4 regions of the Labrys sp. LIt4 genome follow, and region 2 is predicted to be linked to each of the others. Evidence: riboswitches for the same ligand, from Rfam matches in the RefSeq annotation. Region 2 holds a riboswitch; each other region holds the start of a gene.

Region 1 (7,592 bases), on a different contig from region 2:
TGGTATTTCCAGGAGCGGATCGCCCGACACTCACTTGAGTGTCGTAGGGGCGTCCGGCTCCCGAGTTACGTCAGCGCGACGTTTACCGAGCTTTCGGCCAGCTCCGCGCCGAAGGCGCGCTGGTAGAACTCGGCCACCAGGCTGCGTTCGAGCTCGTCGCACTTGTTGAGGAAGGTGACGCGGAAGGCAAAGCCGATATCGTGGAAGATATTGGCGTTCTCCGCCCAGGTCAGCACCGTGCGCGGCGACATCACGGTGGAAAGATCACCGTTCATGAAGGCGTTGCGGGTGAGGTCGGCGACGCGCACCATCTTGTTGACGATGTCGCGGCCGTTCGGGCTCTTCTGGTAGTGCTTGGCCTTGGCCAGCACGATGTCGACTTCCTTGTCATGCGGCAGATAGTTCAGCGTGGTGACGATCGACCAGCGGTCCATCTGGCCCTGGTTGATCTGCTGGGTGCCGTGATAGAGGCCGGAGGTGTCGCCCAGGCCCACCGTGTTGGTGGTGGCGAACAGGCGGAAGGCTGGGTGCGGGCGGATCACGCGCTTCTGGTCGAGCAAGGTGAGCCTGCCGGAGACCTCCAGCACGCGCTGGATCACGAACATCACGTCGGGCCGGCCGGCGTCGTATTCGTCGAACACCAAGGCGATGTTGTTCTGCAGGGCCCAGGGCAGCATGCCGTCGCGGAACTCGGTGACCTGCTTGCCGTCCTTGAGGACGATCGCATCCTTGCCGACGAGGTCGATACGCGAGACGTGGCTGTCCAGGTTGATGCGGACACAGGGCCAGTTGAGGCGGGCGGCAACCTGCTCGATATGGGTCGACTTGCCGGTGCCGTGATAGCCCGTCACCATCACGCGGCGGTTGTGGGCAAAGCCCGCCAGGATCGCCAGGGTCGTCGGCTTGTCGAAAAGATAATCGGGATCGAGGTCCGGAACGTGGTCGGAGGACTGGGAATAAGCCGGTACTTCGAGATCCGTATCGAAACCAAACAGCTTTTTGGCCGAAACCATGATGTCCGGCAGATTGGCCGGTGTCGTTGCGTCAGTCATTATGCCTTCCTTGGCTGGCGCCAGGACGGCGCAGCCGACAATCAGTTCCAGCGGGCCGGAGACAGGGGCCCCGCCGAATTTCCCAGTCTCGCCAGGCGGGCATGGGCAGTCCGGCGTCGTTTCCATAGCGTTTTGCGATTTGGCGGAATCGCCACGAATCGCAAAGACGCGTCGAACCAAAGAGTTAGAGCAAAATAGCGTTTCCGTCTAAACGCGCTTTGCTCTAGGTCTGGCGGAGATTCCCGGGATTGGAACGCGCTCCAAGCCTGGAAGCCTCGCCGGTGTTTCGGGGCTCAGCAGAGCCCGGCGCTACGCAGCGTATTATAGGCCTGGATGATCCCGCGCAATTTATCTTCGCTGGACCGGTCCCCGCCATTGGCATCGGGATGGAGGCGTTTGACCAGCGTCTTGTAGCGCGCCTTGATTTCCGGGCCGGTGGCCGTTTCCGGCAGATCGAGCGCGTCCAGGGCCTTGCGCTCCAGCAATTTCAGCCGCCGCCTCTCCGGTTCGGGCGCCCGTTGCGGGCGGCGGAAACCGTGATCCTCATCGAAGAAACCGAAGCCGTCATGGATCTCGGGACCGGGTTGCGGCCCTTCGCCGCGCTTCTTGGCCCAGGGATTGACGCCCATCGTCCAGGTCGGGCGATGGCCGGTGGCGGCGTCACGCTGATAGGCGCTCACCGAGTCGTCCGGCAGGCCGGCGAAATAATTGTAGGTCTTGTTGTAGTCGCGCACATGTTCCAGGCAGAAATGCCAGAACTGGCCTTCGCGATTGCGCCCCTTAGGCGCACGAAATTCGCCGGCGTTCCGGCAACCGGCATGTTCGCATAGCCGTACGCTCGCCGGCTGGACCTCCTCGGCCCTTGGGCGCACCCGGATGCGATCAAACAAGGGCGAGTCCAGATCCATAATGACACACTATGCGAGGGTGAACACAAATGGGCAAGCACGAGCTTGGGCGCAAGAGCGTTTTGTAATTTGAACGAATCCCGTCAAATCGCAAAGACGCGTTGAACCGGAGAGTGAAAGCAGACAAGCATTCTTACCTGAAAGCGTTTTGCGCTGGGGTTAATGGAGGCGAATGCCGCTGCAGACTTTGAAATATGGGGTCTGCCGACCCGAAAAAGAAAGAGGCCGCCCAAATGGCGGCCCAAGTCTTAGGGAGGAAACGCCCAAGGAGGGCAGTGGGGGAGCGCAAAGGCGCGTCCACCACGCCCCTAAAGTGATCCTCATCGGTTTATTTCGCAAGTGCGAAATGAAATTAATTTTGAAACCGGCCCGAAATCGGGCCGGTGTTGTAAAAATGCGACGTTTGCGCGGCTGGCCGGCTTTTTTCAGCGGCTGGCCGGCGCTTGCAGCAATTTTTGTGCTGCAATGCCGAAGGCGATCCCGAGCGTTGCCCACAGCACGGCATGGATGCCGAGAGAGGCGATGCGGAACTTCCATAGCACCGTGGCCGAGAAGTCCGCCGGGATGTCGTTGACCGACGGCAGGATCTGCATGGCGACCACCATCACGACGAGATAGGCCGCCGCTCCCACGAGGTTGGCGTTCCAGCGGCCGAAACTGGCGGCGAGCCGGTTCGCGGTGCCCAGGGCCGCCGCCATCGTCACGATCGATAGCAGAATCAGGCCGAAATAGAAGGCGGTGCGCAGGCCGATGGTGTCGGGATTGCCGACCGCCGGCGGATTGGCGGGATATTTGATCTGCGGCACCACCATGATGGCGGCAAAGCCGATGACGGCGATCAATCCGGCGGTCGCGCGCGGGCTGAGGCTGCCGATCCGCCCCTGCGCGAAGGCAAAGATCAGGGCAAAGATGCCGCCGAGGGCCGCGCCATAGACGACCATGCCGGTGACGAGCCCATAGCTGGACTGGACCGGACGGCTGACCGGCTCCTCCTCATGGTCGTGGACCATGGTCGTCTGCGCCGCGCCGGCAGCGGTACTCGCAGCGGGCGCCGGCGCCGACGCGTGGCTTTCCTCGAAAGCGATGGCAGCGTCGACCTGAGGCTCGCCGAAGACCCAGGCGAAGCCAGACGCAAGCAGTCCGGCCAGGATGCCGATCAGCATCCCCCGGATCAAAAGCGATCTAACCATGTCGTGTGCCTATGCGCCCTAGTGGCAGGGGAAGCCGAGCAGATGGCGGGCGTCATGCACGAATTCGTGGATGTAGACGCCGGGAACGAGCGAGGTCGCGCCCTGTTCGGCGCCGACGAAATAGATGGCGAGCACAGCCAGCAACACGGTGAAGAGAGCCCAGGGCAGAATCTCCCGAACCGGGATGGCGATCGGCTGCTGGGCGACGGGTGCCAGAGTTGCGGTGGTCATGAAAAGCTCCTTGGGATTACGCGTCCCGTTACGAGTCATGCTGCCTTGGAAGAGGTCTGACTTCCGGACGGCGCCGAGCGCCGCCGTTCACAGTGGCGCGACCGTGCCGGAATTCCACCGGCTTCCCACCCTTGGCAAAGCTCTTCCATAAGAGCCCAAGTCACGCATATGTCAATATTCTGGAAACGACATTAAGCGTGGTCCCGAATGGTTGCGCGACTTTTCGGGAGAGATCATGCTTCCCAAGTCTCGGGGAATGCCGTCATGACGCCACGCCTGATCCTGCTGTGCCACGGGGCGACGCCTGCGCTGCGCGCGGCGGGCTTCCCGCTCGACGAGGCGCTCGATGCGCGGGGAATGGCGGCGGCCCGCGATCTGGAAGGGCGTTTCGCCAAGGCGACCCGCATCCTGAGCAGTCCGGCGCTGCGGGCCCGCCAGACGGCGCAGGCCCTCGGCCTCGAGCCCGAGATCGACGAGGCCCTGCGCGAATGCGATCATGGCCGCTGGGCGGGGCTCGGCCTGGAGGCGGTAGCCGCCGCCGAACCGGAGGCGCTCGGGGCATGGCTGACCGATCCGAAGGCCTGCCCGCATGGCGGCGAGAGCATTGCCGCCCTGATTGCGCGGGTCGGCGCCTGGCTCGCTGGCGGGCGATTCGAGGGATACACGCTGGCCGTCACCCACGCCTCGGTGCTGCGCGCGGCGATCGTTCATGCCCTCGGCACCGAGCCTTCCTCTTTCTGGCGTATCGAAGCCGGTCCGCTGGCCACCGCCGATCTCAGGCCCTCCAGACGCGGTTGGTCGCTGCGCCTCGGGGCATAGAACGACCCGGCAGAGCTCCTCCTGCTTTTTCGTCATTGGCATGTCGCCGGGCCTTTTGTAGACACGGCTCTGACGGGTTTGTCGCCCAAACAGGATTGATGTCATGCGCGTTGCAATGATCGGTACGGGTTATGTCGGCCTGGTGACGGGGGCCTGCCTTGCCGATTTCGGCCATGTCGTCACCTGCGTCGACAAGGATCCGGCCAAGATCGAAGGCCTGCTGGCCGGCCGTATGCCGATCTACGAGCCCGGTCTCGACGATTTGGTGGCCCGCAATGTGCGCGAGAAGCGCCTGTCCTTCACCACCGAGCTTGCCCCCGCCGTCCGCGATGCGGCCGTGGTATTCCTGGCCGTCGGTACGCCCTCGCGCCGCGGCGACGGCCATGCGGATCTGTCCTATGTCTACGGCGCTGTCAGGGAGATAGCCGCGGCGGTCGAAGGCTTTACGGTGGTGGTCACCAAGTCGACCGTGCCGGTCGGCACCGGCGACGAGGTCGAGCGTCTGATCCGCGAGGTCCGGCCCGACGCCGACGTCAGCGTGGTCTCGAACCCCGAATTCCTGCGCGAGGGTGCGGCGATCGAGGATTTCAAGCGCCCCGACCGCATCGTGGTCGGCACGGAGGAGCAGCGTGCCCGGGAGGTGATGGCCGAGGTCTATCGCCCGCTCCATCTCAACCAGGGTCCGCTGCTGTTCACGGCGCGGCGCACCTCCGAACTGATCAAATATGCCGCCAACGCCTTCCTGGCGACCAAGGTCACCTTCATCAACGAAATCGCCGATTTGTGCGAGAAGGCCGGCGCCAATGTGCAGGAGGTGGCGCGCGGCATCGGCCTCGACAACCGCATCGGCTCCAAATTCCTGCATGCCGGGCCGGGTTTCGGCGGCTCCTGCTTTCCCAAGGATACGCTGGCGCTGCTGCGCACCGGCCAGGAATACGGCGTGCCTCTGCGCATCGTGGAATCGGTGGTCGGCGTCAACGATGCCCGCAAGGCGGCGATGGCGCGCCGCGTCATCGCGGCCCTCGACGGCAACATCGCCGGCAAGACGGTGGCTTTGCTCGGCCTCGCCTTCAAGCCGAACACCGACGACATGCGCGACAGCCCTTCGATCCCCATCGTTCTGGCGTTGCAGGACAAAGGCGCCAAGGTGCGGGCCTATGACCCCCAGGCGATGGAGGAGGCCCAAAAGATCCTGAGCGATGTCGACTATCGTTCCAGCGCCTATGACTGCCTCGACGGCGCCGATGTCGGCGTGATCGTCACCGAATGGGACGAGTTCCGGGCGCTGGATCTCGATCGGGTCAAGCGCCTGCTGATGCAACCGGTGATCGTGGACCTGCGCAATATCTACAGGCTCGACGACATGAAGCGGCATGGCTTCCGCTATGAGAGCATCGGGCGCGAGGGAACGGCGCCCTGAGCCATGGCGGGAGCGGCCAGGCCCAGGATTGGAGTGTCGATCTTCAGATCGACGGTCTTGGAAATGCCACCGGCTTGGGCAATGATAGCCGGCAGCGAGCTTTGACCGACCCAGGCAATCGCTTCCGCCAAGCGCAGGCGACAGAAATGACGCGCCTGTTGCGGATATGCACCAAGTCCCAACTCACGGTTGCAGGGCGCCGATCTTGATTGGATCAAAGCGCTAAGAATTATCATACTATAGAATTCACACGGCGATTCGACCGCGATTCCGGCCGGTGGAGCGCTGAACAGGATCTCCGAACCTGCCCTGGCGGCGCAGGCTGGGAAATCCTGCAGGATTTCCAGACGCCAGCTGCAGTGCCCGCGACAAGGTCATAGGCCACGCGGGCGGCTTGGCTGAGGCGCTTTGCTTGCGAGGATGTTCATGTCGAGGTTGCGTCGCAAATTGAGTCGGCTGGCCGCCGGCGTGCTGGTATTGACGGCCGTCGAGGGGGCGGGCAGCGCGTTCGCCCAGCAGATGCCGGCCATGCCGGTCACGGTGGCCAATCCCGTCAAACGCAAGATTACCGAAGCGCTGGAATTCACCGGGCGGTTCCAGGCCTGGCCCCAGGTGAACATCACCTCGCGGGTTACCGGCTATCTCGACAAGTCGAGCTTCGTGGAGGGTTCCCTCGTCAAGGAGGGCGATGTGCTGTTCGCGATCGATCCGCGTCCGTTCCAGGCCGCGGTCGACCAGGCGGCCGCCCAGGTGAAGATCACGCAGACCCGGATCGACCTGACCAAGGCCAATCTGGCGCGCGCCGAGGCGCTGAAGAAGAGCGGCAACGTCACCGACGCCACCTACCAGGCCAATCTCCAGGCCTATCAGGAAGCGGCCGCCTCGATCGATTCGGCCAATGCGGCGCTGGCGACGGCCAAGCTCGACCTCAATTACGCCACCATCGCCGCGCCGATCTCGGGCAGGATCACCCGCCAGCTCGTCTCGCGCGGCAATCTCGTGGTGGCCAACTCGGCCTCGCCCTTGGCGTCGATCGTCGCCGTCGATCCGATCTTTTTCTACTTCGATCTCGACGAGGCGAGCTATCTTGCCTATCAGCGCGCCTCCAAGGGCAAGCTGGATAGCGGCGGTAAGGATCCCACGCTGAAGGTCGAGATCGGCCTGTCCGACGAGAAGGGGTTCTCCCACAAGGGCACGCTCGACTATATCGCGCCGCAGGTCGACGCGCAGACCGGCACCGTCACGGCCCGCGCCAAGGTCGACAATCCCGATGGCTTCCTCACGTCGGGCCTGTTCGGGCGCATCCGCATCACCATCGGCGAGCCCTATGAGGCGCTGGTCGTGCCGGATGTGGCGGTGAGCCAGTCGGCACAGGGACGCACCGTCATCGTGGTCGGCGCCGACAAGATCGCCAATCCGCGCGTGGTGGAACTGGGCCCGAAATTCGGCAGCTTCCGCGTGATCAAGTCGGGCCTCAAGCCGGAGGACCAGGTGCTGATCAATGGCCAGATGCGCGCCCGCCCGGGCGGCGAGGTCGTGCCGCAACCCACCAAGCTGGACGTGCCTGAGACGCTCGTTCCCGACCCGAACTGATCGGGAGCGCAGCCCATGAAATTCGGCCATTTCTTCGTCGACCGCCCGATCTTTGCCGCCGTCGTCTCAATCGTCACGGTGGTGATCGGGCTCGTCTCCTATGTCGGCCTGCCGATCGCGCAGTTCCCGCAGATCGCCCCGCCGACCGTGGTGATCAACGCCACCTATCCCGGCGCCAACGCCCAGACCATCGCCGAGACCGTGGCTGCGCCGCTGGAGCAGTCGATCAATGGCGTGGAGGGGATGATCTACCAAACATCCCAGGCCACCAATGACGGTTCGCTGCAGATCACCGTCACCTTCGCCACCGGCACCGATCTCGACATCGCCCAGGTGCAGGTGCAGAACCGCGTCTCCTCCGCCGAGCCGCGCCTGCCGG
Region 2 (7,592 bases):
GAGCCGGCGCTTGGCCTGCGCCGCCTCGCCTGGATTGTTGACGATAAAGGGATAGAGCACCGGCACGGCACCGGCGGCCAGCTCCGGAAAGCATTGGGCGGAGAGGGCGGCGGCCTTGCCGGGCAGCCATTCGAGCGTGCCATGCGTGCCCAGATGGATCATCGCGTCGATGCCGAAAACCTGGCGCAGCCACAGATAGAAGGCGAGATAGGCATGGCGGGGCGGCAGATCGGGCGAATGATGGTCGCCCTTGCGGTCGAGGGCCGAACCGCGGTCGGGCTGCACCGCCACCGCGACGTTGCCGCAGACATGCCCCGCGAAATGGAAGGCACCGTCGTTGCAGAGGGGATCGGCCGATGGGTCGCCCCACTGGACCGCGAGCCTGTCGCGGAGGGCGGCGGGCAGGGTGTCGAGCCAGCTGGAATAAGCGGAGAGCGGGAGAGAAAGCTCTTTACCCTCCTCTCGATGGGGAGGGTCGGACCGCAGGTCCGGGGTGGGGTGGGAATCACGGCGGTCGAGGTGGCCACCCCACCCCGACGCTACGCGTCGACCCTCCCCATCGAGGGGAGGGTAAGAGCCGATATCTTCTCCCGCGGCATGCCGGTTCCGTTCCATCTCCTGATGGAGCGACGAAGATTGGTCCAACAGCTCCAGCAGATCGGCACCGCTTTTCGGCTGGTCTCCGACCGCATAGCCCTCGTCCCGCAGCTGCTCCAGGATCGCCACGGCCGAGGCGGGCGCATCGAGGCCGACGGCATGGGCGAGACGGCCCTCGGCGCCTGGATAGTTCGAGAGAATCAGGCCGAGCCTGCGCTCCGCCCGGGCCTTGGCAGCCAGCTTTGCCCAGGCAGCGGCCTTGGCGGCCACGGCGGCGATGCGCCCGTCATGCGGGGCATGGGCGAGGCGGGTGAAGGCCCCCTCCTCGCGTTCGGCCTTGAAGGAGATCACGCCGGCCGAAAGGCGGCCGTCGAGCTCCGGCAGCGCGACATGCATGGCAAGGTCGCTGGCCGACAGCCCGCGGGTCGACGCCTCCCAGGCCTCTTCGGCCGAGGAGGAGGTGATCACCTGCAGGACCGGGCAGCCGGCCACGTCGAGCGGCGAGGCGCCGTCATCGTCCAGGGCCGAGAAGGCAGTGGCATTGAGGATCACCGCCGGCTTGAGCGCCTCAAGCTGCCGGCGCACCCATTCGGCGGTTTCGCCATCCTTGAGCGAACCGACATAGAAGGCCGACACGGCGAGACCCTCGGCACCGAGTGCCCGCGCCAGGGCCTCGATCGGGGCGGTGTCGGCCGAGAGCAGGATGGAGCGGTAGAAGACGATGACGGCGCGCCCATACCCTCCCCTCGATGGGGAGGGTCGGACCGTAGGTCCGGGGTGGGGTGGCGGCTCGACCTGCAAGGACGACAACTCCCCACCCCACCCCGAGGCTTCGCCTCGACCCTCCCCATCGAGGGGAGGGTAAAGAGCGGGCGAAGACGCCTGCGGCCCCAGGAAGGTTCCATATTTCGGCACGGCGACCAGCTCTTCCGGCTCGCCGAGATCGAGGCCGCCCAGCCTGGCGGCGTAGAGCAGCGAGGCCCGGGCATTCCGGGGGCCGCCTTCGCGCCAATAGAGCGAGAGCTTGTCCAGGGCCTCCTGCGGCACGGTGGAGAGCTGGGACAGGCGCCCGTCCGGCCTGGCGTCGCCGGGGATCAAGGCGAGCGCGATGCCATGGGTTCGCGCCGTCGCCGCCAGTTCCTCCGCGCCATAGCGCCAATAATCGAGGCCGCCGAGCAGGCGCACCACGATCGCCCTGGCATGGCGGGCGGTCTGATCGATGTAGAGATCCGTCGACATCGGATGGCGCAGCTTCTGCAGCGGCGCCAGGCGCAGATCGTCGAGGCCGGACGCGGCGGCCAGAGCGAGGTCGCTGTCGGTCAGCGAGGCGAACACGATCGCGCCCGGCGCCTGGCCGAGATCGACGGCGGCCTCGCTGGCATCGAGCGAACGCGTATCGGCCGGCAGCAGATGCATCAGGATGGTTCCGGACCGAAGAACAACGCCCGCCACCTTGTCATTGCCGGGCTTGACCCGGCAAACCAGCTCGCGTCGGAGCCGGATGCCCGGGTCAAGCCCGGGCATGACGAACAGGCAGGCGTCGAGGTATATCTCATCTTCGCTTTACCCCTCCAGCGTCTTGCGGATGCCGGCCTGGTCGATGCCCTTCTCGCCGATGATGACGAGGCGGCTCGAACGGGTTTCCTCCGGCGCCCAGGCGCGGTCGAAATGTTGCGAGAAGCGGGCGCCGACGCCCTGGACCAGCAGGCGCATCGGCTTGCCGTCGACAGCGACGAAGCCCTTGATGCGCAGGATGTCATGCTCCTCGGCCGCAGCCTTCAGCTTGCGTACCAAGGCATCGGCGTCGCGGATGGCCGGCAGGTCGACGACGAAGGTGTCGAAATCGTCATGGTCGTGCTCGGCCTCGTGGTCGTGATGGGAGGGACGCGCCTCCAGATCGTTCTCGGCCGCGGCCCCGAGCCCGAGCAGCACGGCCGCATCGATGCGGCCCTCGGAGGTGCGCACCACCTTGACGGCGCGCGGCACGGTCTTCTCGATGTCCTCCTCCACGCCGTCGGCCTCGCCGGCGGAGAGGAGATCGGCCTTGTTGAGCACGACCAGGTCGGCGCAGAGGAGTTGGTCCTCATAGACCTCCTCGAGCGGGTTGTCGTGGTCGAGGGAAGCATCGCCCTCGGCCTGGCGCTTCAGCTCTTCCGGATCGTCGGCGAAGCGGCCGGCCGCAACCGCCGCGCCGTCGACCACGGCGATGACGCCGTCCACGGTGACGCGCGAGCGGATCGCCGGCCAGTTGAAGGCCTTGACCAGCGGCTTGGGCAGAGCCAGGCCTGAGGTCTCGATGACGATGTGCTCGGGCGCATTCGGGCGCGCCAGGAGCGTCTCCAGCGCCGGCACGAAATCGTCGGCCACGGTGCAGCAGATACAGCCATTGGCGAGCTCGACGATCGCATCTTCCGGGCAGCTCTCGATGCCGCAGGACTTCAGGATGTCGCCATCGACGCCGACATCGCCGAATTCGTTGACGATCAGCGCCAGCCTGCGGCCATTGGCGGTGGCCAGCAGGTTGCGGATCAGCGTGGTCTTGCCGGCTCCGAGAAAGCCGGTGACGATGGTGCAGGGAACTTTCGTATGCGCGTTCATTCGGCGTCCTTGAGGGTTGATAAGGGTGGGATGCGCGCGATCATGCTGCGCTTGAAGACGTCGGGACGGCCGCGCCAGGGCATCAGGCCATCGCGGGAATGGGCCAGGAGATCGATCCCGGTGAGGATGTCGGGGCCGCTCTCGGCGGTGAGATCGCCGAAGACATAGGTCCAGGTACCGGGCGCCAACAAAGCCACCGTGCAGGAACGCTTGCAATTGCCCAGGCACTCGACCGGCTGCAGCTCGACGCCTTCGGGCAGCCTGCCGGCGAGTGCATCGCGCAGCCGGGCACCCTGGCGCGGCGCCTCGGGATCATCGCCCTCGCGCCTGCAGGTCACGCAAACGAGCAGCCGGACTGGGAGAGGTGTTTGTGGCATCGGCCCTGTTCATCGCCGCCGGAGCGGATGGAGGGCGCGGGACCGACGGCAGAGCCGGCGGTCGTCCGGGAAGACGGAACCGGCCTCCGAGGCGCCCCGCCCGGACCGGTGACAACAGTGCGACCGGCAGGTCTCCTGGCTCGCGGCTCATCGCCTCCCGCCGCCTTCCCGGTTGCCCAGTGGCTTCATGGCGGGACGCTTGCCGCTTACAGTTGCGGGGGCAGCCGCGGCTTTGGCATCCAAGGCAGCCTGGACCGGCCCCTCTTCTTCCGCACCGCATTCCCTCTTCTCTCTTAACGAGAGACCGATCGTGGCTGACATAAGGCGCGCGCGGGCGGGCTTGTCAATGTTCCCGCTTCCAAAGCGCGCGCAAAATCCGGCATAAAGGGCGACAACGCCGCCGCACGAATGAGATCGCCATGCTTGAAGAGAAGTCGCCGCCGACAGTGCCGGAGCCGCAAAAGATCGACGTCATCTTCCGCGGCGGTTCGGTGACGGCCATCGGCGTGGTGCTCGCCTTCTCGCTCGGCTTCCTCAACAACTGGGCCTCCCAGCCGGGAAGCTGGATCCCGGAGGACCTCGCAGCCGTCGCTTTCATCGGTGGCGGCATCGTCTTCCAGGTCTGGGCGCTGGCCGGCATGCTCTCGGTCAAATCACTGGAGGTGCCGGTCTATCGCCGCATCGTGCGCCTCTTCATGATCGGCCTCATTCTCGTCTCGATCGGCGTCCTGGTCGCCATCGCCGGCGACGCGCTCGGCTACAGCAAGATCTGGTTCAAGCAATAGGCCGCGGCCAGCTGACACTATGGTCGTGATTTGGCAGGGACATTGGGCTTGCGTCATTGCGAGCGCAGCGAAGCAATCCAGGAGCCATGAGCGACGCGCTTTACCAAAACTGGATTGCTTCGCTGCGCTCGCAATGGCGGAGGAAACGTCAGCGCAGTTGTAGCGACGACTGTGGTCTTCGTCCGCATCTTCATGATCCGCTCATTTTGGTCACTCTCGACGACGGTGTTTCTCGATCGCTTCCCGACTGCACAAACTCTCACGTCTGCGTTACCTGTCACCCCGGCGCCATGATTGCCGCCACAATTTGGCCTTCCCGCAATCGCCCACCAGAAGGCCGACGCCGATGGGCCCGGATCTTCTGCCCGGCATCAGCCGCTGGAAGGCTCGCCCATGGTTGCCATCACCGTCAATTCGACCGCCCACCAGCTCGACATCGAGCCGGAAACCCCTCTGCTCTGGGTCCTGCGCGATGAACTCGGCCTCACCGGCACCAAGTTCGGCTGCGGCATCGCCCAATGCGGCGCCTGCACCGTCCACGTGAATGGTGCCGCCATCCGTTCCTGCCAGACTCAGGTCGGTGACGTCGACGGCGCCACCATCACCACGATCGAGGGCCTGTCGGCGGATGGCAAGCATCCGGTCCAGCAGGCCTGGCTGGCCGAGGACGTGCCGCAATGCGGCTATTGCCAGTCGGGCCAGATCATGGCTGCCGTCGCCTTCCTGAAGGACACGCCCGCCCCGACCGACGCCGATATCGACAATGGCATCACCAATATCTGCCGCTGCGGCACCTATCCGCGCATTCGCGCGGCGATCCATCGCGCCGCCGAACTGATGAAGGGGTGAGGCCATGAACGCGATCGACCGCTCCTCGACCGCCCTGAGCCGGCGCAGCTTCCTGGCCATCGGCCTCTCGGCCGCCGGCGGCCTGATGATCGGCGGCTTCATCCCCGATGCCGCGCAGGCTCTGACCATTGCCGACCAGCCCTGGGCCGGCACGGCCACTGACGGCGAGATCAATGCCTGGATCCTGATCGAGCCCGACGACACCGTGATCATCCGGGTGGCGCAATCGGAAATGGGCGAGGGCATCTTCACGGCCCTGCCGATGATCGTTGCCGAGGAACTCGGCTGCGACTGGGCAAAGGTGAGGCCCGAATACGCCTCGGCCAGCCGGAATTTGCGCGAGAACACCGTCTACAAGCGTATGGGCACCGGCGGCTCCGGCGCCGTGCGCCGCTCGCGCGAATTCCTGCAGGCCGCCGGCGCCAATGCCCGCGAAAGGCTGGTGCAGGCCGCCGCCGCGCGCTGGCAGGTGCCCGCCGAAAGCTGCAGCGTCGATGCCGGCAAGGTGCTGCACAAGGCGAGCAACCGCAGCTTGCGCTTCGGGGAACTGGCCGGCGAGGCCGCCAAGGTCGCACTGGCCAGGGAGCCGACGATCAAGACGCCCGAGCAGTTCACGCTGATCGGCAAGCCGCTGGCGCGCCTGGATACGCCGCCCAAGCTGACGGGGGCGGCGAAATTCGGCATCGATATCCGCCTGCCTGATATGGTCTATGCCGCCGTGGTCACCTGCCCCGTCTTTGGCGGCCGCGTGAAATCCTATGACGAGGCCGCCATCAAGGGCCGGCGCGGCATCCTGGCCGTGGTGCCGATCGAGGGCGGCCTCGCCGTGGTGGCGGACCGGTTCTGGCGCGCCAAGGAAGCGGCGCTCGCCTTGCCCGTGACATGGGACGAGGGCTCGGCCGCCGACACGGACAGCAAGCGCTTCGATGCCGACTATGTCGCCGCCCTCGACGGCCCCGCCGTCACGGCGCGCAAGGAGGGCGACATCGACGCCGCCCTTGCCGGCGGCAAGCGTGTGGAGGCCCTCTATCAGGCGCCGCATCTGGCCCATGCGCCGATGGAGCCGCTCAATTGCACCGCCCATGTCCATGACGGCAAGGTCGAGGTCTGGATGGGCACGCAGAACCCCGACATGGCGCTCCAGCTCGCCGCCAAGGCGGCAGGCGTCGCGCCCTCCGCGGTGGAAATCCACAACTGTTTTCTCGGCGGCGGCTTCGGCCGGCGCGCCGTCAACGACGAGCTCGTGCAGGCAGTGACGGTGTCGAAGGCGGTGGGCAAGCCGGTCAAGCTGGTGTGGACGCGCGAGGAGGATATGCGCCACGACCGCTATCGCCCCCAGGCTGCCATCCGCTTCCAGGCATCCCTCGGCGAGGACGGCCTGCCGGCAGCGATCCATGTCCGCACCGCCGTCGGCTCCATCCAGCGCTCGCTCGGCTGGGGCAAGGTGGAGAACGGCGTCGAACCCTCAGCCGTCGAGGGCCTCGCCAACATGCCCTACCGCACCGGCGCGGCCCAGATCGACTGCATCCTCAAGAACACCCATGTGCCGGTGATGTTCTGGCGCTCGGTCGGCTCGTCCCAGAATGCCTTCGCCCTGGAGAGCTTCATCGATGAAATGGCGCTGGCCGCCGGCCAGGATCCCTTTCGCTTCAGGCGCAAGCTGCTCGAGGGAAAGCCGGATTTTCTCGCCGTACTCGATACGCTGGCCGAGAAGAGCGACTGGGGCAAGCCGCTGCCCAGGGGCCGGGGGCGCGGCATCGCCATCCACGAATCCTTCGGCACCATCGTCGGCGAAGTGGTGGAGCTCGCCGTCAGCCCCGAGGGCGAGGTGAAGGTCCAGCGCGTGGTGGCGGCCGTCGATTGCGGCCATGTCGTCAATCCGCTCACCGTGGAGATGCAGATCGAGAGCGCGGTGGTCTATGGCCTGTCTGCCGCGCTGTTCGGCGAGATCACCATCGAAAAGGGCGCGGTGGTGCAGGGCAATTTCGACGACTATCAGGTCGCCCGCCTGGCCGATACACCGCCGATCGAGACCCATCTCGTGCTCAGCGGCGGCAAGAAATGGGGCGGCATCGGCGAGCCCGGCACGCCGCCGATCGCTCCGGCTGTCTGCAACGCGATCTTCGCCGCCACCGGCAAGCGCATCCGCAGCCTGCCGGTCAAGAACACCGACCTCAAATGGGGGCCGGTGTGAGGTTGTTCAGAGCGCGGACTTTAAAAGTCCATAGGCGCTCGGTTTAAGCGAGAAGTGCGACGCCAGCCCCCCTTCGCTCCGTTCTTACGGGAGCTAGGAGACTCGCGCGCCGAGCCTCATCTCCAACACGACCGTCTCGCTCAACCCTTGAATTATCGCCCGTGAACTTTGTAAGTCCGCGCTCCCCTTGCC
Region 3 (7,592 bases), 220 kb from region 2:
ATCCGAGGGACAGCGTCAGGGCTGCCGCTGCCGCGCAACCGGCGAGATAGTTTGAAAGCCGCATTTCAGTTCCCTTCATGGATGGCCCGTGCCGGGCTCATTCTCAGTTCTAACATCCGCATAATTCAAGAGACTTGAATTCATGTCAAGTTACTTGAATGATGGTTGCAAGGATTCTTGAAACGCCGGCGGCGTGAGACCTCAGAAGGTGGCGGGCGTATTGACCCAGAAGATGCTGGCGCGCTCCGTCCCGGTGTTGCGGTACCAGTGCGGCAGTTCGGACTTGAACACGAAGGTATCGCCAACGGAGAGCTTGAAGGTGCGCTCGCCGACCATCAGCTCCACGGCTCCGGCCAGGACATAGCCGACTTCCTCGCCCTGGTGCTGGATCGGCCCGGCGCTCTCGCCCCCGGCCTCGATATGGTGGATGTTGCACTGGAGGAGATGGCCGGGCGAATAGGGGATCACCCGTTCCAGCGAGATGCCTTCGCCGCGCCGGAGCGGATCCAGCGAGATCAGCGGGCGCGTGCCGGCGCGAAAGACGATGCCCTCCTCGCTGTCCGTCTCCTCGAACATCCAGCCGATATTGGTGCCGAGCACCTCGACCAGGCGATGCAGCATGGGCAGGGAAGGCGAGGCCTTGCCGTTCTCGATCTTGGACAGCAGGCTTTCCGAGCAGTCGGCGGCCGTGGCCAGGGCCTTCAGCGTCAGCCCTCTTGTCTGCCGCGCCAGGCGCAGGCGTGTGCCGAGGCGCACGGGATTGGCCTGTTCCAGGGGATCGGGCTGATCGCCGGCGTGCGGTTTGAGATCGATCTTGTTCATTTTGCTGTTGCCAGGATGCTTATTGCCCGAGAGCCTAGCAGGCGATTCTAGGCCACAAGCCTGCACCCTGTCCACTTTGCTGCCCGCCGACCTAGGGCTCCGAATTCAGGTTAACGCCAAGCGCGACTACCCTCCCCATGGAGGGGAGGGTAAGTAAAGCGCTCATTGAGCCCTGCATCGACGCCCCGGATGGCTGGGCAGCCGCCACCTCCCATGCTACACCCGCGATACCTTCGGTGCCCGCTTGCGGGAGAATCGGGAACGCGGTTCGAAACCGCGACGTGCCCAACGCTGTAAGGGGGACTATCCGGGCAGGTTTCAGGCCACTCGTTCTGCGGGGAAGGCGTCCGGATGGGAGGATCCCGAGTCAGAAGACCGGCCGGAGGCGATAGATCGGCGCGCGCGGACGGCGCGGCGATTGCCATCGCAAGGGGAATGACGATGGACCCAACCAAGGGAGCGCTCAAGCCCTCCGGGCCGTTTTTGCCGGCCGAACGTGAAGCCGTCTATCGCGCCATCTTCACCCGGCGCGACGTCCGCAGCCAGTTCAGTCCGCAACCCGTGCCGGACGACGTTCTCGCCCGTATTCTCACGGCTGGGCATCACGCCCCCTCGGTCGGTTTCATGCAGCCCTGGAGTTTCCTGGTGCTGCACTGCCCCGACACCCGGCACAAGGTGCGGGCCCTCTTCGAGGAGGCCAATGCCGAGGCCGTGGCGATGTTCCCGCCCGAGAAGCAGGCGCATTATCGCTCGCTGAAGCTGGAGGGCATCGTCGATGCCCCGGTCAATCTGTGCATCACCTGCGACCCCGACCGCGCCGGCCCCGTCGTGCTCGGCCGCACCCATGACATGGCCATGGACCGCTACTCCACGGTCTGCGCGGTGCAGAATATCTGGCTGGCAGCGCGGGCCGAGGGGGTAGGGGTTGGCTGGGTCAGCATCGTCGATCCCATACGCCTGCGCCAGGTGCTGGGCATTCCCGAGCGCGTAATTCCGGTTGCCTATCTGTGTCTTGGCTATGTGCACGAAGCCTATACCCGGCCCGAACTGGAGGTGAAGGGCTGGCGCCGGCGCCTGCCGCCCGAAGACATATTGAGCTTCGACGGCTGGGGCGGCCAGCGGCCCGACCATCCCTTGCTCGCCGCCATGCGGGCCGCTATGGGAGAAGCAGGTTCCTAGGATGGCTGGCGCGGGATGCGCGCCGTGCCGATCGGATGAGACGGCCGATGGATTTCCTGCGTAAGAATGCAATCTGGATCATCGCGCTGCTGATCGCCAGCCTGGTCATGCTGGAGGGGCCGAGAGCACTCTTGATCGGGGCGTTCGTGGCCGCCGTCGGCGGCCTGTTCTGGCTGTTGCGCGGCAAGGCCCGCAAGCCGGCGGCAGCCCGGCGCATCGAGGCCGTGCCGAAAGTGGTTCCCCTTCCGCTTGACCGGGGATCGGACACGGTCCGGCCGCAGGTGCTCGAGCGCGTCTCGCTCAAGACCATCGACGATCCCAGGCTGGCCGCGGTCGTCCTGATGATCCAGCTCGTCCGCACCAATGGTCTGCTGACCAGGGCCGAGCGGGACACCATCCTCACCCTGATGAGCGACCCGCTCGGCATCGGCGACCGCGAACATGTCTATGAACAGGCCCTGCAATTGACGGATCGCGGCCGGGTGTTCACGCCGGTCGCCGAGGATCTGGTGCCGCTTTTCCGCGCCCGCCTGTCTTTGCCGGAACGCCAGCAACTCATCGATATGCTGGGTCAGGTGGCGAGTGCCTATGGCGACGCCAGCGATCTGCAGCGCGAAGCGATCGTTCGCCTGAAGCGACGCCTGTTCGCGCCGGATGCCGCAGCTGGACGTCCGCTCAATTGAAGTAGAAGGCGTAGCTCGCCACGTCGCCACCGAAGAGGCGGGTCGCCTGGCTCCAGGCCTCGGCATCCATCACCTTGCCATTATCAAGGAACGGCAAAGCGCCCGGGCCGGTGATCCACAGCATCAGGTCGAAATTGCCGGGCTGCTCGAACACCCTGGCGAGATTGACGCCCTTGGTGAAACGCCAATGCGGCATCAAGAGCTTGCCGTCCAGCACCTGATCGACCTGACCGAGCAGTGCAAGCCATGAGTCGATGCGCTCCTGCGTCACATCGAGGGAAGGCAGGACGCCGCTCTTCTGCCGGGGGCCGGGCAGCCACTCGTGGTCGTCGTCGGTTTCCCTGGCGATCAGCGCCCAGGTTTCATGGTTGAGCCGGATCACCCTCTTTAAATGGCCGCGTACCTCCAGCCACATCGCTTGGTCGGCCACCGGCCAGTCGATGGTGTGCACCAGGCTGATCAGGTCGGCGATGGCCTCGGCGTCGCGCTTGCTCGTGCCGAACAGGGTCACGCCCGATCCGTCGTCGACGCCGACGCCATTGGCCGTGGCAAGGCCTGTGACGGCGCGCGGAAACAGGCTGCCGAAGCCGGCGTCCCAGCTGCGCGACATGTCGTGCGACAGCAGGGTCTTGGTCAGGGCCATCAGGATATTGCAATAGCCGCGCAGCCATTTGGCGTCCGCCGTGTCGAAGGCGACGACGAAAGGCCTGGGCTTGCCGGAGTCGTCGAGATCGGAGATGGCAGCGCCGATATGATCCCGTTCGTCGATGATGCCGTCACCGTTCCAGTCGAAGCGGGTGACGGAGAGGTCGACTGTGAGCTTGGCCTCGATGTCGCCGACCTCCGCCAGGGTCTGGTCGGCCTTGTCGAGATCGGCCGCGAAAGTGGTGAGGATGCCACGAAAATCCTGATAGGTGACGGGTTGCGGATCGGGATTGGTGCTGAACACGGTACCCGACAGGCCCAGCAGCCGCATCGCCGGTATTTCTGAGGCGAACCCATATTTGTAGAGGGCCTGCGACAAATGCTCGAGGGCGCGGGCTGTGCGCACCATGCCGAGGCCGAGCCTGGCGTCGGCATTGCCGCTCGCCTTGGTGGCGAGAGCCAGCATCTGCTCGTCCGCCTCGCTGATGCGCCCCTTGCCGAGATAGCTCTGGAACAGGGCAGAGGCCGCGCTGTCGGCCTTGGCCGGCGCGGCGCTCCAGCCGAATGCAGCAGTCATCAGCATGACGGCTGCCATCTTGAAGAGAGAACGCATTATTACCCCCCCGGGGGACCGGCACATCTGGGAATCGAGTGCCGCCAACCCCGAGCATCTCTGATAGGCTGGCCACGGTGCTTGCCGCAAGGGCATCGCCAGACTCGATCCTCGATGGAGGCTGTTTCCCGGCTTGCTCTCAGTCGAAAATGTTCGCCACGGTACCGTTCAGGTCGATGCCTTCCTTGAGCACACGCAGGCGGTAGGCGGCGATCGAATAGATCCCCGCCATCCAGGCATACATCAAGGGAAAGGCCAGTAGCATCAGGATGATGGCCACAATGTTCCCGTTCGTGCCAAAAGCCCGGCCCAGAAGATCGGACACCACCAGATAGGCAAGCCAGATCACGAAGGTGAGCAGCATCATGCCGAAAAGAGGCCAGCGATAGCCCTCGCTCAAAGAACGGCTGCGGCCGAGCGCGCGGATCGGCCCCACGCCCTCATTGATGCAGATGACGAAGGATAGCAGATAGGGGAAGACGAGATAGACGGCAAAACAACCGGTGGCCAGGAATACCAGGATGAGCGCGAACGCCGGTGGCCCGAAGGTTGCGAACATGAAAACGAACAACGTCACGGCCAGGTGGATCAGGAAATAAGCAAGAAAATAGATCAGAACGAGGCCGAAGGTCGGCAGGAACCTTTTGGCACCGGCCAGGCAGGTCGTGTGTACCGGTCGCGCCGCATCGACATGCCGATCATGAACCAGGCGTATCATCGCGCAATAGAGGGCGAGCGCGACGAGGCCGGCGACGAAGAACAATAGGTAGAACAGCCAGATATTCAGGGTGGTGTCCACGGGCAAGAATAGCGAGTCTTCGGTGAATGCGGCCCAGGAAAACGAATCGAAAAAGCCGAAAAGAGCGGCGAAGACGCCCAGATTCAACAGGAGTGCCCAGCCGTAATTCCGCAGGCTGACAGCAAAGGCATCGGAAATGATCTGCCCGATCCTCAAAGGTGCGTTGCTTGTTTGGCCTGGCGACGAGGAGGCGACGGACATGCGGGTTCCCGTGCTCTTGATTGGTTTCGGCAGGAGGAATGCGATGACGATAGTGATCTTATCTTCAGTCGATCAGGAATAGAGTGCTGTGCGGCACAGAAAAACATTGCGAAGCGTGCCATGGGCGATGAGGTGTTTCGCGCCGCTTGGTGTTTCTTCGCAAGCGGTGTTTGTCGGCGCGTGCACGGGACCCGTGCCGGAGCCCGCCTCGAACGATTATCCGTTAGGCCGGCCGGCCAGGAAGTTGGGGCATTTCAGGCAAAACGCGCTCAAGCGTTCTGTCTGTTTTCTCTAACGCCTTATTTTGACGTGCCTTTGCGTTCCGGGGGAATCCGACAGATCGCAAAACGCTTCGATGCGGGGCCGATTGACCTTTGTACCCCGATCCGCCACAAGGTCCGCCGATCCCTCACGCCCCACCCGGACAATGCAGCATGGCCGCCGAAGCAAAGTTGAAGAAAGCCGTCGAGCATCATCGCGCAGGCCGGCTCGATGCCGCCGAGGCGGCCTATCGCGAGATTCTGGCCGGTCGCGCCGGGGACTTCAACGCCCTGAACCTGCTCGGCACGCTCCTGCTGCAGCGCGGCGCCCATGACGAGGCCGAGAAGGTGCTCCGACGGGCGGTCGAGGTCAATCCCGGCAGCGCCGACGCGCAGATGCGGCTAGGGCTCGCCAATCGCGGCCTCGGCAATGAGTCGCGTGCGGAATATTGCTTCCGCTCTTCCCTGAAGCTCGACCCCAAGGCGGCCGACACCCATTACAATTACGGGAATCTGCTGGCCGCGCTCGAGCGTGGCGACGAGGCGCTGCAGGCCTATCTTGCCTGCCTGAAGCTCGAGCCGAACCATGTCGAAGCCCATATCGGCCTGGGCGATCTCCTCTTGCACAACGAACGGGCCGAGCCCGCCGCCGCGCATTACCAGCAGGCCGTGGCCCTCAGGCCCTCCTCACCGGAGGCCCTTCGCGGCCTTGGCCTTTCGGCCCGCGCGCTCGGCAAGACCAAGGAAGCCCGGCAGGCCTTCGAGAAATTGCTGGCCCTCGATCCCGAACACGATCTGGCCAAGCAGAACTTGGCCGAATTGGGGTAACCGCCCTGGTAGCGCTGTGTTTTCACCACAACGCGTTTTGCCTCACCGCGTCGTTTGCCTATGGGGGTGCTGCCCCTCACCTTACCTCTCCCCGTAAGAACGGGGCGAGGTAAGGTGAGGGGCAGCGTCACGGTGCGTGAACATGCTGCCAGGCTTTCTGGATAATGCGCTAAGCTTGCGCCGCCTTGAATTCGCGCCGTCGCGCATGAAGCAGCGGCTCGGTATAGCCGGATGGCTGCGAGCGGCCCTCGAAGACCAGATCGCACGCCGCACGGAAGGCCACGCCGTCGAAACCGGGAGCCATAGCGCGGTAGTTGGGATCGCCGGCGTTCTGGCGATCCACGACCTCCGCCATGCGCCGCATGATCTGTCGGACCTCGTCCTCGGCAACGACGCCGTGATGGAGCCAATTGGCGATATGCTGCGCCGAGATGCGGCAGGTCGCGCGATCCTCCATCAGCCCGACATCGTTGATGTCAGGCACCTTCGAGCACCCGATGCCCTGGTCGATCCAGCGCACCACATAGCCGAGGATGCCCTGCGCATTGTTCTCGACCTCACGCCGGATCTGCTCGGGCGTCCATTTCTGGTAGCTCGCGACCGGGATTTCGAGGATCGTCTCGACATAGGCCCGCCTGCCGCCCTTCGCCAGCGCGGCCTGCACCGCGAAGACGTCGATCTTGTGGTAATGCAAGGCATGGAGCGTGGCCGCCGTCGGGCTGGGTACCCAGGCGCAATTGGCGCCGGACTTGGGATGCTCGATCTTGGCTTCCAGCATGGCCGCCATCTTGTCCGGCATCGCCCACATGCCCTTGCCGATCTGGGCCTTGCCCGAAAAGCCGCATTGCAGGCCGATGTCGACGTTCTGGTTCTCATAGGCAAGAATCCAGTCCTTGCGCTTGATGAAGTCCTTGCGGCTGAACGGGCCGGCTTCCATCGAGGTATGGATCTCGTCCCCCGTCCGATCGAGGAAGCCGGTATTGATGAAGACGATGCGATGCTTCGCTGCTCGGATGCACTCCATGAGATTGACGCTGGTGCGCCGTTCCTCGTCCATCACCCCCAGCTTGACCGTATGCTTGGGCAGGCCCAGCACCGCTTCGACATGGGCGAAGACCTCGTCGGCGAAGGCGACTTCTGCGGGGCCGTGCATCTTGGGTTTGACGACATAGATCGAGCCGGTGACCGAATTGCGCAGGCCCTCGGACTTCTTCAGGTCATGTTTTGCGATCAGGGTGGTCACCATCGCATCCAACAGGCCCTCGAAGACTTCTCCGCCATCCTGGTCGAGGATGGCCGGATTGGTCATGAGGTGGCCGACATTGCGCACCAGCATCAGCGCCCGGCCCTTGATCGTGACCTCGCCGCCGTTCGGTGCGGAGAAGGTCAGGTCGGGGTTGAGCTTGCGTGTCACCTCGGTGCCGCCCTTGCGGAACGTCTCCGTGAGGGTGCCCTGCATCAGTCCGAGCCAGTTGCGATAGGCGACAACCTTGTCCTCGGCATCGACGCAGGCGACCGAATCCTCGCAATCCATGATCGCCGAGATGGCGCTTTCCAGCCGG
Region 4 (7,592 bases), on a different contig from region 2:
CGAGGCGTACGGAGGCGTAGAACTTCAGGGCGTTGCCGCCCGTGGTGGTTTCCGGGCTGCCATACATCACGCCGATCTTCATGCGGATCTGGTTGATGAAGATCACCATCGAGTTGGAACGCCCGATCGAGGCCGTCAGCTTGCGCAGCGCCTGGCTCATCAGGCGGGCTTGCAGGCCGGGCTGCACATCGCCCATCTCGCCCTCGATTTCGGCCTTGGGCGTCAGCGCGGCCACGGAATCGATCACGATGACGTCGATCGCGCCCGAACGCACCAGCGTGTCGCAGATTTCGAGGGCCTGCTCGCCCGTATCGGGCTGCGAAATCAGCAATTCGTCGAGATTGACGCCGAGCTTGCGGGCATAGACCGGATCGAGCGCGTGCTCGGCATCGATAAAGGCGCAGACGCCGCCCTTCTTCTGGGCTTCGGCGACGCTGTGCAGCGCCAGCGTGGTCTTGCCCGAGGATTCCGGCCCATAGATCTCGATGACCCGGCCCTTGGGCAGGCCGCCGACACCGAGCGCGATATCGAGACCGAGAGAACCGGTGGAGATCGCCTCCACCTCCATCGTCTTGGTCCCCTTGCCGAGCCGCATGATCGAGCCCTTGCCGAAAGAGCGTTCAATCTGTGATAGGGCGGCGTCGAGCGCCTTCGTCTTGTCCATGGAGCTTCCTTCGACCAAGCGCAGCTGCGTCTGACTCATATGCCCGTTTCCCTATCAAGCACGAACGGATTCGTCATCCGGACCGATCATTTTCCAACACCGGGCCTGCAATCTCGTCGCAATTCAAAGCCCCGTGGCGCTATGTACCCAGTTTGTTCTCATTAACGCAAGTTCTATTTTTGTTCTCACGCTTCTTATTTAACGAAGGCTGATTGTCGGGCATCGCCTGCGGCCGCGGATAAATCATCATACCAATGAACCATTCAGCTTGCGCGCCAACGTCCTTCCCGTCCACACTCCCCCGCCGTCAGGATGGGTCGGCAACCCGCTCGGGACAGGCGGGACAGGAAACGGGACGATTGCAATGACGAATGGGCAGGAGAGCGTCGGCTTCATCGGAGTCGGCTATATGGGCCATGGCATGGCCAAGAACATCGTGGAGAAGGGCTATGCGCTGACGGTGATGGGCCATCGCAACCGCGCACCCGTCGAGGATCTGGTGTCGCGAGGAGCCAAGGAGGCCAAGACGCCGCGCGAAGTGGGCGCCGCTTCCAGCATCGTCTTCCTGTGCGTCACCGGCTCGCGGCAGGTCGAGGCCCTCATACGCGGTCCCGACGGGCTGAAAGCCGGCCTGAAGCCGGGTTCCGTCGTCGTCGACTGCTCGACTTCCGATCCCAACTCCACCCTGGCGCTCGCCGCCGAACTCGCCGAGGCCGGCATCGATTACGCCGATGCCCCGCTCGGCCGCACGCCGAAGGAAGCCTGGGAAGGTACGCTCGATACCATGGTCGGCGCCAGCGACGCCCTGTTCGAACGCCTCAAGCCGGTGATCGCCACCTGGGCCGGACGCATCGTGCATATTGGCGGTACGGGCGATGGTCATCGCATGAAGCTGCTCAACAACTTCGTATCGCTGGGCTATGCCGCCCTCTATGCGGAGGCCCTGGCCTTGTCGCAAAAGGTCGGCATCACGCCCAAGCGCTTCGACAGCGTCATTCGCGGCGGCCGCATGGATTGCGGCTTCTACCAGACCTTTTCGCGCTGGGTCCTGGAGGGCGACGAGAATGCGCACAAATTCACCATCGCCAATGCCTTCAAGGATCTGAGCTATCTGGAAGCGATGGCGGACGCAGCCGGCCTGGTCAATCCGATCGGCAATGCGGTGAAGAACTCGTTCGGCGTGGCGATGGCCGCCGGCGGTGCCGAGCGCCATGTGCCGATGCTCACCGACTATATCGGCCGCCTGAACGGCACCGATCTCACCCCGGCCAACCGGAACTGACCGGAAGGCATAGGCAGCAACGCCGCGCTCAGGAGGAGCGCGGCGCGCTGTTTACACCTGTAGACCAGGTCAGAAGGTACGGCGCAGGCGCACGCCCGCACCGACGGCGTCGACCGTCTTGCTGTTCAGGCCCTCCGGGTCCTTGTTCTGGTACCAGACTTCGGCACCCGCGATGAAGCCCTTGACGACGGTGTAATTCACCTGGCCTCCAACGACATAATAGTTGAAATTGTCGGTGATTTTGGAGGCGATGCGCGGGGCGTCAAAGTGCAGATAGCCACCGAACAGAATGGCTTGCAGGCTCTTGGTCACGTTGAGACCGGCCTCGCCCTGCACGGCGAAGCCCTTGGCGCTGTCGAGATCATGGATCGTGCCGTTGGTTATGTAGGCGTCCACGCCGCCGAAGCCGAGGGTGGACGAGCCATTCGGCTGGGACCCGCCGACGCCGAGATATTTTACGGCGCCGTCCGCGTAGCTGGCTTCGGCCGCGATGTAGGCACCCTCGAGAACCGGCAGGTTGACGTTGCCGCCAACACCGATCGAATAACCGTATTTCGCACTATAGCCGGCCGTTGCGCTGCGGTTCTGATGGAGGGCGCCCATCACCTGGAAACGGCCCCAGCCATTCTTGTTGTCGTCATAGCCGACGACGCCGACGATATCAGGCATCTGGGCACCGCCGACGCCACCAGCAACCGTGACGCCATTGACCACGACATTGTTCCCGTAGACCGAGGCATTGGCGCGATGGTCACGCCCGTCCTCGATCGACAGGGTGGCGTAGGCCTTGTCGAATTGCGCCGTATAGCTGATCAGGTTGCGCCGGCCCTGCTCGCCGAAATAGGGCGCGAAGAACTCGGCCTGATAATTGGGGTCGTAGAAGGCATAGGGCGACCAGGCATAACCAGCCGTCAGGCCGCCGAACTGCAGATAGGCCTGGCGTACCTGGAAGGTGTCATGCGTGGCTGCCCCCGCATTGGACTCGGCCTGGAGTTCGAAGAAAGAGCGCAGCATGCCCCAGTCGGTCTGAGTGCGCGCATCGAAGCGGATGCGGGCGTTGGTCCGAAACTGTGTCTGGCTGATGTTGCGCTTACCCGTTGCATTGCTGGGCGCCTGCGCAAACCAATAGTCGGCCCGGATCTGGCCGCTGATCTTCAGGCAGGTGTCGGTGCCCGGAATATAGAAAAAGCCCGGACCGAATGCCGTACAAACCTTCACATATTCGACAGCCTCGCCCTTGCTCATCGGTAGGTCTGCAGCAAATGCGGACGCAATACCAAGAAATCCGGCACCCGCGCCGAGTAAAATTGTACGAATAAACATGGAAATACCTCGATCTCATAAGTCGACCCCTTCAAAAGGGCCTCTCTCTTCGGCAAGCCGGCAAAGCAATATTGGGCGTACCGAAGAGGCGCAGTCGTTGTGCACTGCGATATCGAAGCTTTCCTCCCAGGCGAGACATTACACAATGTTAAGGTGAGTCACCGTTCTGACACAAAGGGGCTTTGTCCATGACAGTTGCGAATTCGCAACAGCACGCGAAACGTGCATGAAAAAGGCCCCTCCCTTTTCAGGAAGAGGCCTCGCCGAAAAAGCCGTCCGCGTGAACTCAGCCCAGGTTGAGTTCCTTGAAGAAATCATTGCCCTTGTCGTCGATGACGATGAAGGCCGGGAAGTCCTCGACCTCGATGCGCCAGACTGCCTCCATGCCGAGTTCGGGATATTCCAGTACCTCGACCTTCTTGATGCAATCCTGCGCAAGGCGCGCGGCGGGGCCGCCGATCGAGCCGAGATAGAAGCCGCCATGCTTGGCGCAGGCTTCGCGGACCTGGGCCGAGCGGTTGCCCTTGGCCAGCATCACCATCGAGCCGCCGGCGGCCTGGAACTGGTCGACATAGCTGTCCATGCGCCCGGCCGTGGTGGGCCCGAAGGAGCCGGAGGCGTAGCCAGCCGGCGTCTTGGCCGGGCCGGCGTAATAGACCGGATGGTTCTTGATGTAGTCGGGCAGCCCGCCGCCCGCTTCCAGGCGTTCGCGCAGCTTGGCATGGGCGAGGTCGCGGGCCACGATGATCGGGCCGGTCAGCGAGACGCGCGTCTTCACCGGATGACGCGACAGTGTCTCCAGAATGTCGGACATCGGCTGGTTGAGATCGATCTTCACCACCGCGCCGCCGAGCTTGCTCTCGTCGATCTCGGGCAGGAAGCGCGCCGGATTGTGTTCCAGCTCCTCGAGGAAGACGCCGTCGCGGGTGATCTTGCCCATGGCCTGGCGGTCGGCGGAGCAGGAAACGCCGAGGCCGATCGGCAGGCTGGCGCCGTGGCGCGGCAGGCGGATGACACGCACATCGTGGCAGAAATACTTACCGCCGAACTGGGCGCCGACGCCGAGCGACTGGGTGAGCTTGTGCACTTCCTTCTCGAGTTCGAGGTCGCGGAAGGCATGGCCAAGTTCGGAACCTTCGGTGGGCAAGGTGTCGAGATAGCGCGCCGAAGCGAGTTTCACCGCCTTCAGCGTGAGTTCGGCGGAGGTGCCGCCGATCACCACCGCCAGGTGATAGGGCGGGCAGGCCGCCGTGCCGAGCGTGAGGATCTTCTCCTTCAGGAAGGCGATCAGGCGGTCTTTGGACAGGATGGAAGGCGTGGCCTGATAGAGGAAGGTCTTGTTGGCCGAGCCCCCGCCCTTGGCGACGAAGAGGAACTTGTAGGCCTCCTCCCCTTCCGCCGAAATATCGATCTGCGCCGGCAGATTGGTCCTGGTGTTCTTCTCCTCGAACATCGACAGCGGCGCCAGCTGCGAATAGCGCAGGTTCTTCTTCTCATAGGCATCGCGGATGCCCTGGGCGATGGCGCCTTCGTCCTCGCCCTCCGTCCAGACCTTGCGGCCCTTCTTGGCCATCACGATGGCGGTGCCGGTATCCTGGCACATGGGCAGCACGCCGCCGGCGGCGATATTGGCGTTCTTGAGCAGGTCATAGGCGACGAAGCGGTCATTGTCCGTCGCCTCGGGATCCTCGAGGATGTTGCGCAATTGCTGGAGATGGCCGGGGCGCAGGAGATGGTTGATGTCCATGAAGGCCTGCTCGGCCAGAAGCCGCAATGCCTCACCCTCGACCTGCAGGATCTCGCTGCCTCCGAGTTTCTCGACCCGCACGCCCTCGCTGGTCAGCTTGCGATAAGGCGTCTCGTCCGCTCCGAGGGGAAACAAGGGAACATGAGGATAGCGCGAACTGGAAGCGGAATCGGCGGGCATGGCAGCAAGGCTCCGACTTGATATTGAGTTCAGGGCAATTCCAAACTGCCCATATCGTCGACCCTTTAGACCTTCTTGCGAACGCTGCCTATGATTTCCTGCTCGCCGGTATGGCGCTCGGCAATGTCCTGAACACACCATCATCCGTCGTATCGCTTCTAGTCTGTGCGCCGACTCGCTGTATTCTCATCCTCATTCGAGGTGCCGGTCCGCTCCCAAGGCGGCCCGGAGAATTGGGAAGCCGGTCTGAATCCGGCGCTGCCCCCGCAACGGTAGAGGAGAAGATCGCGGCACGTGCCACTGGGTCGGGAAGACCTGGGAAGGCGCCGCGATCGGGCCGAAAGGCCGCTCCTGAGCCCGGAAACCAGCCACGATGAAAACCGACGGACGCGGTGGGCGTTCCGGAAGGAGGTTGGATTGTGCCCGGCCACCGGCGCAGGTTCCAAGCCGCTTTCCCTCTCCCGCCGTCACGTCAATGCATTGGTTGTCACGCGGGATTTTGACATGACTGCGCATCAGGACATGCTGGGCCGCCTCCGGGCCCACCATCCGGGCACGACGCTCGAGGGCAAATTCTACACCGACCCGGAATTCTTCCGGCTGGACATGGAGAACATCTGGTATCGCGAATGGCTGTTCGCCGGCCATGACTGCGAGCTCGGCAAGTCGGGTAGCTATTTCACCCTCCAGGTCGGCGACTATCCGGTGATCGTGCTGCGTTCCGCCGACGGCGCCATCCGTGCCTTTCACAATTCCTGCCGGCACCGAGGATCGCGGCTGTGCGCGGCGACAAGTGGCAGTGTCGCCAAGCTCGTCTGCCCCTATCATCAGTGGACCTATGAACTCGACGGCCGCCTGCTGTTCGCCCGCGACATGGGCCCCGGCTTCGACGCGACGCAATATGGGCTGAAGCCTGTGCATTGCGAGAGCGTGGCCGGCTCCATCTGGATCTGCCTCGCCAGGGAGGCGCCTGATTTCGAGACTTTCCGCGCCGGCGCCATGCCCTATCTGGCACCGCATGGGCTGAAGAACGCCAAGGTCGCCTTCGAAAGCACCATCGTCGAGAAGGGCAATTGGAAGCTGGTCTGGGAGAACAACCGCGAGTGCTACCACTGCGCGGGCAACCATCCCGAGCTTTGCCGCACCTTCCCCGAAGCGCCGACGGTGACAGGGGTGCAGGGCGCCGACAAGGATCCGCTGATCGGCCAGCATTGGCGGCGCTGCGAGGAAGCCGGCCTGCCCAGCACTTTCAGCATTTCCGGCGACGGCCAGTTCCGCATGGCGCGCATGCCGCTTTTACGCAATGCCGTCAGCTACACGATGTCCGGCAAGCCGGCCGTGCAGCGTCCCCTCAGCCCGACGATCGAGGAAGGCAATATCGGCGCCCTGCTGCTCTTCCACTATCCCACCACCTGGAACCACGTGCTGGGCGACCACGCCGTGAGCTTCCGCGTGCTTCCGATCGGGCCGAAGGAAACAGAGGTCACCACCAAATGGCTGGTGCACAAGGATGCTGTCGAGGGCGTCGATTACGATCTCGATGAACTCACCCATGTCTGGCGGATGACCAACGACCAGGATCGCCAGATCGTCGAGGAAAACCAGCTCGGCGTGTCATCGCCCGTCTACACGCCCGGCCCCTACGCCCCCGAGCACGAAGGCGGCGTGATGCAGTTCGTCGAGTGGTATCGCAACGCAATGGAAGCAGCCCTCGGCGGCGACGGCGTCCGCCTGCGCAGCGTGGCCTAAGGCCCTTTCACCCTCCCCTGGAGGGGGAGGGTCGGACGAAGTCCGGGGTGGGATGAGAAACACAGCAGCCGGTGAAAATCCCCCCGCCCCGACGCTTCGCGTCGACCCTCCCCCTCCAGGGGAGGGTGTTAGCAAAACCGATATATACAAAGGTAGACACCATGCCGACGCCCTCCGCAGCCCTGGCGAAATTCAGGCATATCGACGAAACACCGCCCTGGAACGACCAGAACCAGGCGCTCGAATGCGTATCGATCGTCCATGAGGGCCGCGACGTCGCGACCTTCACCTTCCGCGCCGCCGAACAAGGCTGGTTCCGCTATGAGCCCGGCCAGTTCATCACGCTGGAGATTCCGGCCGAGAGGGGACCGGTGCTGCGCACCTATACGCTGTCCTCCAGCCCGTCGCGCCCGCTCTCGATCAGCATAACCGCCAAGGCACAGGCCTCGAGTATCGGCACACGCTGGATGCTGGACAATCTCAAGCCCGGCACACGGCTGAAAGCTTATGGGCCTCTCGGGCAGTTCAGTTTCCATCGTCACCCGGCGGAGAAATACCTCTTCATCTCGGCGGGATCGGGCATCACGCCGATGATGTCGATGACCCGTTTTGCCGAAGACCACGGCGCCGCCACCGACATTGCTTTC

Evidence for each region. A riboswitch is a leader RNA that binds a small molecule or an ion and turns the genes downstream of it on or off. The one in region 2 is predicted to bind cobalamin.
Region 1: linked by a shared signal. The riboswitch ahead of J8I29_RS24365 (CbtB-domain containing protein) and the one ahead of J8I29_RS00450 (DUF1636 domain-containing protein) in region 2 are both predicted to bind cobalamin.
Region 3: linked by a shared signal. The riboswitch ahead of bluB (5,6-dimethylbenzimidazole synthase) and the one ahead of J8I29_RS00450 (DUF1636 domain-containing protein) in region 2 are both predicted to bind cobalamin.
Region 4: linked by a shared signal. The riboswitch ahead of J8I29_RS05305 (aromatic ring-hydroxylating dioxygenase subunit alpha) and the one ahead of J8I29_RS00450 (DUF1636 domain-containing protein) in region 2 are both predicted to bind cobalamin.

What each region holds. Positions count from the first base shown of each region.
Region 1 covers NZ_JAGIPY010000017.1:54,143-61,734, reverse strand. Annotated here, with positions in the region: gene cobS (cobaltochelatase subunit CobS) at 66-1,052, opposite strand; gene J8I29_RS24375 (J domain-containing protein) at 1,346-1,942, opposite strand; gene J8I29_RS24370 (CbtA family protein) at 2,386-3,150, opposite strand; gene J8I29_RS24365 (CbtB-domain containing protein) at 3,169-3,381, opposite strand; cobalamin riboswitch at 3,414-3,543, opposite strand; gene J8I29_RS24360 (histidine phosphatase family protein) at 3,646-4,200, shown strand; gene J8I29_RS24355 (UDP-glucose/GDP-mannose dehydrogenase family protein) at 4,304-5,620, shown strand; gene J8I29_RS24350 (efflux RND transporter periplasmic adaptor subunit) at 6,047-7,213, shown strand; gene J8I29_RS24345 (multidrug efflux RND transporter permease subunit) at 7,229-7,592, shown strand, end outside.
Region 2 covers NZ_JAGIPY010000001.1:97,599-105,190, reverse strand. Annotated here, with positions in the region: gene cobN (cobaltochelatase subunit CobN) at 1-2,013, opposite strand, end outside; gene cobW (cobalamin biosynthesis protein CobW) at 2,161-3,195, opposite strand; gene J8I29_RS00450 (DUF1636 domain-containing protein) at 3,192-3,572, opposite strand; cobalamin riboswitch at 3,680-3,896, opposite strand; gene J8I29_RS00445 (hypothetical protein) at 3,992-4,357, shown strand; gene J8I29_RS00440 ((2Fe-2S)-binding protein) at 4,751-5,206, shown strand; gene J8I29_RS00435 (xanthine dehydrogenase family protein molybdopterin-binding subunit) at 5,211-7,400, shown strand.
Region 3 covers NZ_JAGIPY010000001.1:315,190-322,781, forward strand. Annotated here, with positions in the region: gene J8I29_RS01470 (substrate-binding domain-containing protein) at 1-64, opposite strand, end outside; gene J8I29_RS01475 (cupin domain-containing protein) at 202-822, opposite strand; cobalamin riboswitch at 1,040-1,221, shown strand; gene bluB (5,6-dimethylbenzimidazole synthase) at 1,264-2,001, shown strand; gene J8I29_RS01485 (TerB family tellurite resistance protein) at 2,049-2,684, shown strand; gene J8I29_RS01490 (hypothetical protein) at 2,677-3,942, opposite strand; gene J8I29_RS01495 (DUF975 family protein) at 4,082-4,741, opposite strand; gene J8I29_RS01500 (tetratricopeptide repeat protein) at 5,377-6,030, shown strand; gene J8I29_RS01505 (malate synthase G) at 6,200-7,592, opposite strand, start outside.
Region 4 covers NZ_JAGIPY010000002.1:511,043-518,634, reverse strand. Annotated here, with positions in the region: gene recA (recombinase RecA) at 1-703, opposite strand, end outside; gene J8I29_RS05320 (NAD(P)-dependent oxidoreductase) at 1,029-1,946, shown strand; gene J8I29_RS05315 (porin) at 2,016-3,191, opposite strand; gene J8I29_RS05310 (fumarate hydratase) at 3,556-5,196, opposite strand; cobalamin riboswitch at 5,379-5,584, shown strand; gene J8I29_RS05305 (aromatic ring-hydroxylating dioxygenase subunit alpha) at 5,701-6,945, shown strand; gene J8I29_RS05300 (hybrid-cluster NAD(P)-dependent oxidoreductase) at 7,128-7,592, shown strand, end outside.